Regions from separate parts of the Exiguobacterium sp. s91 genome, predicted to be linked through region 2. Evidence: a T-box and tRNA genes for the amino acid it is inferred to sense, from the RefSeq annotation. Region 2 holds a T-box; the other holds one or more tRNA genes.

Region 1 (3,504 bases), 720 kb from region 2:
AGTGCCGTTCCACCAGCAACGTGTGGTGCCGCCATCGATGTTCCACTCATGACACCATACTCATTATCGTTGAGCGTTGAGTAGATTTTTCCACCTGGTGCCGTGATTTCTGGCTTGAAGTCAAGGCTTGGTGTGACACCCCAAGACGTGAAGTCAGACATTTGTCCTGCGACCGGGTTATCGGCTGAGACTGCTTTTCCGTCGAACGTGACAGCGATTGCCTTGCCCTCTTTTGCTTTTGCTTCAAGATCGTTTCCGTCTGCGATGCTAAGCGTGACGAGTGGAATCGTCGGATTGTTGAGCGCCATGCTGACGTAATCCCCATGATCGACTCGACCGCGGACGATGACACCTGCTGCCCCTTGCTTCTCAGCTTCTGCTTGGATCATACCGTAGTTGAAACCACCGTTACGCACGACGAAGACGACTTTCCCTTTGACGTCTTTGCCTTCGTAGTTCGAAGCTTGACCGTCACCGACATAGACGACATCCTTCTTCTCTTTATCGAAGACAGCAATCGGATTCGGTGAATCTTGTTTTTGGTATGCCAAATAACCAGCATCCTGACCGTCAATCGTCAGCGCCATGCCTTCGAGTGTCAATTTCGTATTTTCGAGTGATGCGACTTGGAGTGCTTGGCTCGTTAAACCTGGGGCACCGACGACACCGATATCCGGGTTCGCTGTGTACGGGTTACCTGCACCATGACCTGCGAATGCCGAGTTACCAGCAGAAATCGCACACAAGATACCGTTGTTCATCGCGTTGACGATTGCACGTTGTTCTGGATCATCTGCATTGACGAACGATGCCGTCGATCCGAGACTCATGTTGATGACATCGGCTCCGAGTGCAATCGCATCATCGATCGCTTTAATGTAGATATCGCTGAATGTCGATGGCATTCCTGGATCGTTTCCGAAGACTTTCATCGCGAGGAGTTGTGTTTCCGGAGCGACCCCTTTGATGCCGCCGTTTGCTTCATCGCCGTTTGCTCCGACCGTACCCGCGACGTGCATCCCGTGCATCGATGCGCCCGCACCTAAATCACGGATTTCGCTATCGTGATCGGCATAGTTATAGCCGTACGGTACTTTTTCCGTGAAGTATTTTCCTTTTAAACCTTTTGTTTCTTTCGCACTATCGACTTTCGAAGAAGTCAAATCGATCTTCGTCTCAGGGCTCAAGACCATGTCCTTATGCGATGGATCGATTCCCGTATCGATGACGGCAACGATTGTTCCTTCCCCTTTAAAACCATAGTCCTGCCATGTTTCCTTCGCATTGACCATGTCCTTGCTGTACAGCATGTCTGGCTTTGCACCTTTAGCAACTTCCGGACGCGCGTATTCATGGGCGATATGTACGCTCTTGACTCCGTTGAGTTTTTTAATGTCTTCGATGTCGCCGAACTTAACTTCACCACTGAATCCGTTGATGACGGTCGTGAAGCTCTCCTTATATGTAACGGGAATTGATTTTTTAGCGATGGCTGACTTGACCGATTTTTGGACGCTGACGAGGCGATCTTTGATCGACTCTTTTTCGGCATTGCTCAATGTGCTATACCGCTTGTTTTGAGCCTGGGCGATTTGAATCGCCGGCTTCTCTTCCATCTCGATGACGACACGGACTTTATCCGATTGTTTGTAGTTCTTCTCTTGCCCCGATTTCTTCAGCGAGAGCGCTTGCGGTTTTTGACCCGTTGCTTTGTCTTGCGACGACAGTGCACCTTGCGCACTGACTAGATTGGAAGACGTCATTAAGACGGCTGCCATAAGTGCAATCTTCTTCTTCATGCGTTCGTTTTCCCCTTTTCTGTAAAACCATAGTAGTACTACTGATAAAACAGTTAAACGAAAATTCTGTATATTTAGTTTAATGAATTTAATGGAAATAAACAATTTATATTTGTCTATTTTTTTAATTTATTTGTTTTACATGACATTTTATATTTGTAAGGAATTTAACTGGGAGTAAAATAAAAACTCCTCGACGCTTCGAGGAGTTAGATATTTGGTATTGGTGGAGACTATCGGGATCGAACCGACGACCTTTTGGCTGCCAGCCAAACGCTCTCCCAGCTGAGCTAAGCCCCCATGAATTATCTTTAGTATACGCATCACTAACTGCTTTATCAATATAAAAAGAACGCTTTCATAAAAAAGAATCCCTTCCAAAATCGTCGGAAGGAATTCACGATTCATTTATTCAATTCACGCATCAAGTCCGCCTGTCGTTCAAGCTCTGCCTGTTGCTCGAGGATCAAGACCTTTTTGTACGTCCGCGCAGAAATCAAGATGCTGATCTCATAGAGAACGAACAATGGCACCGAGATCATCAAGTGTGACGTCACATCCGGCGGTGCGATCAATGCCGCAACGACGAACAGCACAAAGTACGCATATTTCCGATTCTTTCGCATGAAATATGGCGTCACGAGACCAAGACGCGTCAGGAACATCGTCACGACCGGCAATTGGAACAGAAGACCGAACGGCATCGTCAATCGGATTAAGAAACTGAAGTAGTTCTCGACTCCAATGACTTGTTCGATTCCGAGCTCTTTCCCGAGATCTGTTGAGACTTCAAGCAAGAAGGGAAGCAACCAGAAATACGAGAAGGCTACGCCAGCCAAAAATAGAAAGAAGATGACCGGAATATACGTCAATGTCGCTTTTTGCTCCTTGTCATAAAGTCCTGGTCGGACGAATGCCCAGAGTTGATACATCCAGAACGGTGACGCTAAAATCAGCGCAATGATGAACGCAAGATTCAAATACAACATTAAAGGATCGGCGACGTTGAAGGCATTCAAACCGATGCCGAGCTCTTTTAAGTCCGCTTGCAAGAAGCGAACGAGCGGTCGGACGAGCGGAAATGCGACAGCGAACAGGACGACGACGATGATAAGCGACCAGACGATCCGCTTGCGCAGTTCGTCAAGGTGCGACGTCATGCTTTGCTCTTGATCAACCGTCATGATTCAATCACTTCTCTTTCGGTTCGTCCTTTTTATCGTCGTCCATGATGCCGTTCGTGGCATTCTTGAACTCTTTCAATGTCTGACCCGCAGCGCGTCCGAATTCTGGTAACTTCTTCGGTCCGAAGATGATCAACGCGACGACCGCGATTAATCCGATGCTCGCTGGTCCGATACCTAGTGTGAGCGGGATAAGGTTTTCCATTATGATTTCACTCCTTCAGCTGATTGCGAATAATGCTTCATGAAATAAACTAACGACTGCAACTCGATCGATAAATCGATGTGATGGACCCGGACGCTCGCTGGCACGTTCAACCGCGCTGGCGTAAAGTTCAGGATGCCTGTCACACCATACTCGACTAACTCATCCGCTACTGACTGTGCGAACTGCGATGGAACCGTCAAGATGGCAACATCGACCTGATTCGCTTCGATTTGTTCTTTCATGTCCGAAACATGATAGATTGGAACGTCATGCGTCGTTGTTCCGACCTTCTCTTCGTCCGCATCAAACGCAA
Region 2 (3,504 bases):
CACTCTCTTCACGCGCTGCACGTGCCCGCTGACGTTGTGCATCCATCGCTAGTTTGAAGCCTTCTTCATCAACAGACATCTGATGATCTTCCGCATACTCGATTGTCAATTCGAGTGGGAAACCATACGTGTCATACAGACGGAACGCATCTTCGCCACTGATAACATGCTCACCGTTCGCCTTAGACGTCTGAGCGACTGTGTTCAAGATTGCAAGACCGTCATGAAGTGTCTCATGGAAACGTTCTTCTTCGTTTTTGATGACACGTTTGATGAAGTCTGCTTTTTCTGGAACTTGTGGGTAGAAGTCGACCATGACATTCCCGACCGTATCGACGAGTTCATACATGAACGGACGTTCGATTCCAAGCATCTTCGCATAACGAACCGCACGGCGTAGTAAACGACGAAGGACATATCCGCGTCCTTCATTCGAAGGAAGCGCACCATCACCGATCGCGAATGATACGGTACGGATGTGGTCTGCGATGACTTTGAATGCTACATCGAGTTTCGAATCATCACGGTAGATTTTACCGCTGATCTCTTCTGTTTTGTGAATGATCGGCATGAACAGATCCGTATCGAAGTTCGTCGGCACGTCCTGCATGACACATGCCATCCGCTCAAGTCCCATTCCTGTATCGATGTTTTTACGCGGAAGTTCCGTGTAGTTGCCGTGTCCATCGTGGTTATACTGACTGAAAACGATATTCCAGATCTCGAGATAGCGTTCGTTTTCGCCACCTGGGTAGAGTTCTGAATCGTTCGGATCGTCTCCAAAAGCAGGTCCACGGTCGAAGAAGATTTCCGTGTTCGGACCAGATGGACCTTCACCGATTTCCCAGAAGTTATCTTCAAGTGGAATGATCCGCTCAGCCGGTACACCGAGTTCAAACCAGATTTGACGCGCTGCGTCATCTTCCGGGTGAATCGTGACCGAGAGACGTTCCGGGTCAAGACCGTACCAGTCATCACTCGTCAAGAGTTCCCAGCCCCATTTGATCGCATCTTCACGGAAGTAATCACCGACAGAGAAGTTTCCGAGCATCTCGAAGAACGTATGGTGACGTGCTGTTTTCCCGACGTTTTCGATATCGTTCGTCCGGATTGATTTTTGTGCGTTGACGATACGTGGATTATCAGGAATGACACGACCATCGAAATACTTCTTGAGTGTCGCAACCCCTGAGTTGATCCACAAGAGCGATGGATCCTCGACCGGTACGAGTGAAGCACTCGGTTCGATCGCATGCCCTTTGCTTTGGAAGAAATCAAGATACATCTGACGGATTTGTGCACCCGTTAATGGTTTTAGAGCTTTCATGAACAGTTACCCCCATTGGTTTTATTTGGACGCAAAAAAGCGATGCCTTCATCCCTGAAAAGGGACGAAAGCATCGCTTCCGTGGTACCACCCTCGTTCGTAAGCAATCCATTGCCTACCTCGAACATCTGATAACGGGGATGACCCGCAGGTGTTTACACCCGACTCCGGAAGGAGCTTCAAAGGGACTCGAGAAAGTGATTGCAGCAGACTCACTTCTCTCTGGACTCGAGTTTTCCTTTTACTTATCTTCCATCAACGTGTTACGTCCATTCATCTATCGTGATTATTACCTATCGCACAGCATCCGTCAAGTCTTTGTCACCCCACCGAGTCGTTCAATCAATCGTGTTCGGCGCCGAGGCTCCTCTTCTTGCGACGCTTTATGAAACGCTCGTGGGTCGCCGAACAATAATAAACTCGACTTCGCACGGGTGACCGCCGTATAAATCAAGTTTCGGGAATGCTTGAATGCTCCCGTGAAATAGACCGGCATCAAGACGATCGGAAACTCGGACCCTTGTGCCTTGTGAATCGTAATCGCGTAGGCATGCGTGAATTGATCCCAGTCACTCCGGTTGTACTCGACTTCCGTCTGGTCGAAGCGGGCGATGATCTTATCCACCTTGTCGACGTTTTCTTTGGCGAAGAAGATATTGACGATTTCGCCGATATCTCCGTTATAGACGTTCTCTTCCGCATTGTTGACGAGCTGAAGAATCTTATCCCCGGTCCGGTAAATCCGCGTCCCTTGTTTGACTTCGCGTTTCTTTGGTTCTTCCGGATTGTAGACGCGTTGCAAGGCGACATTCAGTTCGTCGATTCCGACCTGACCACGGTAAGTCGGTGCCAGAACCTGAACATCGAATTTCGAATACCCTTTTGCAAGTGCTTTTTCCGCGAAGGCTGAGATGCCGCGTAACGTCTCTTGCGGGGACGCGGTGTAAAAGCGACGATCCGCAAGTGGTGATAACAAATCAGCTGACGTCGTCCGGTTCTTCAAATCGTGCGCGAGCCGTAAAATCGAAGAATCTTCCGCTTGGCGATGGACGACGTTCAAACGAACGACGGGAATCCCTTCCGTATCCATCAAGTCTGCCAGTACTTGCCCTGGACCAACGGATGGTAACTGATCGCGGTCACCGACGAACAAGATTTTCATACCGTTCGGCACAGCACGGAGCAGACTCGATAACAAGTAGATATCAATCATCGATGACTCATCGATGATCAGTACTTTCCCCGTAATCGGCTGATCTTCATTTAGTTGAAAGTTCGTTCCGTCATACTTCAACAGACGATGAATCGTCATCGCTGGGACGTCCGTTGCTTCCGACAATCGTTTAGCGGCGCGTCCGGTCGGTGCAACAAGGACGTACGGATAGACATCTCCCGTCTTGACACGACTTTTCTCAAGCGGCCAATCATGAATTTCTTGCAGGGCATGTAAAATCCCCTTGATGACGGTCGTCTTACCGGTACCGGGTCCACCAGTCAGAACCATCAGCGGTGCTTTGACCGCTAACTCGATCGCTTCCCGCTGTTGCGCCGCATATTCCATGCCAAACTGTTCTTCGAGATGCCCGATTGCTTCAAGGATCGTCGCGACATCGACTTCCTGTTCGGCACCGTTCGCCATGACGCGCGCCAGTTCCTTTGCCGCTCGGACTTCGGCATAAAAGATTGTCGGTAAATACAAACAGCCTTCTTCGAGCTTGACCTTATCTTCAGCGAGCAACAGTTCAATCGCTTGTTCTAGCCGTTCCCCTGGGTCTTCACCAAGCAAACGGGGTGCCCGCTGCAATAGTGAGTCGACCGTCGCAAAGGCGTGTCCCTCTCCTGCTTCTTGTTCTAATATGTGCATGATCGAAGCAGCGACGCGCTCCGGGTGTAATCCGATGAGTCCAAGATGTGATGCGATATGATCGGCTGTCTTAAAACCGATCCCATTCACTTCATACATCAAGGAATATGGATTCTCTCGTATTCGCGCCATGGCGTCCCCTTCGTAAGCAGCATAAATCTTTGCCGCTAGCTTCGGTGTAACATCAAACGGTGCTAAGAACAGCATCAACTGATCGACACCGTATAACGTGGCGAGTCGACTCAAGATGATGTCAGCTTGTTTTTGTTTTAACCCAGGCACCTGATTCAGTACCCGTTCATCCTTCAAAATG

The links. The T-box of region 2 lies ahead of alaS (alanine--tRNA ligase). A T-box ahead of a tRNA ligase gene usually reads a tRNA of that ligase, here a tRNA-Ala.
Region 1: it encodes a tRNA-Ala, which carries the amino acid that the T-box ahead of alaS (alanine--tRNA ligase) is inferred to sense. The anticodon was not compared.

The regions. Positions count from the first base shown of each region.
Region 1 is NZ_JACSMZ010000001.1:10,108-13,611, reverse strand. Features, by position in the region: gene KNQ06_RS00105 (S8 family serine peptidase) at 1-1,799, opposite strand, end outside; tRNA gene KNQ06_RS00100 (tRNA-Ala) at 2,024-2,099, opposite strand; gene tatC (twin-arginine translocase subunit TatC) at 2,204-2,983, opposite strand; gene KNQ06_RS00090 (twin-arginine translocase TatA/TatE family subunit) at 2,991-3,188, opposite strand; gene KNQ06_RS00085 (redox-sensing transcriptional repressor Rex) at 3,188-3,504, opposite strand, start outside.
Region 2 is NZ_JACSMZ010000001.1:730,286-733,789, reverse strand. Features, by position in the region: gene alaS (alanine--tRNA ligase) at 1-1,327, opposite strand, end outside; T-box leader at 1,385-1,595, opposite strand; gene recD2 (SF1B family DNA helicase RecD2) at 1,638-3,504, opposite strand, start outside.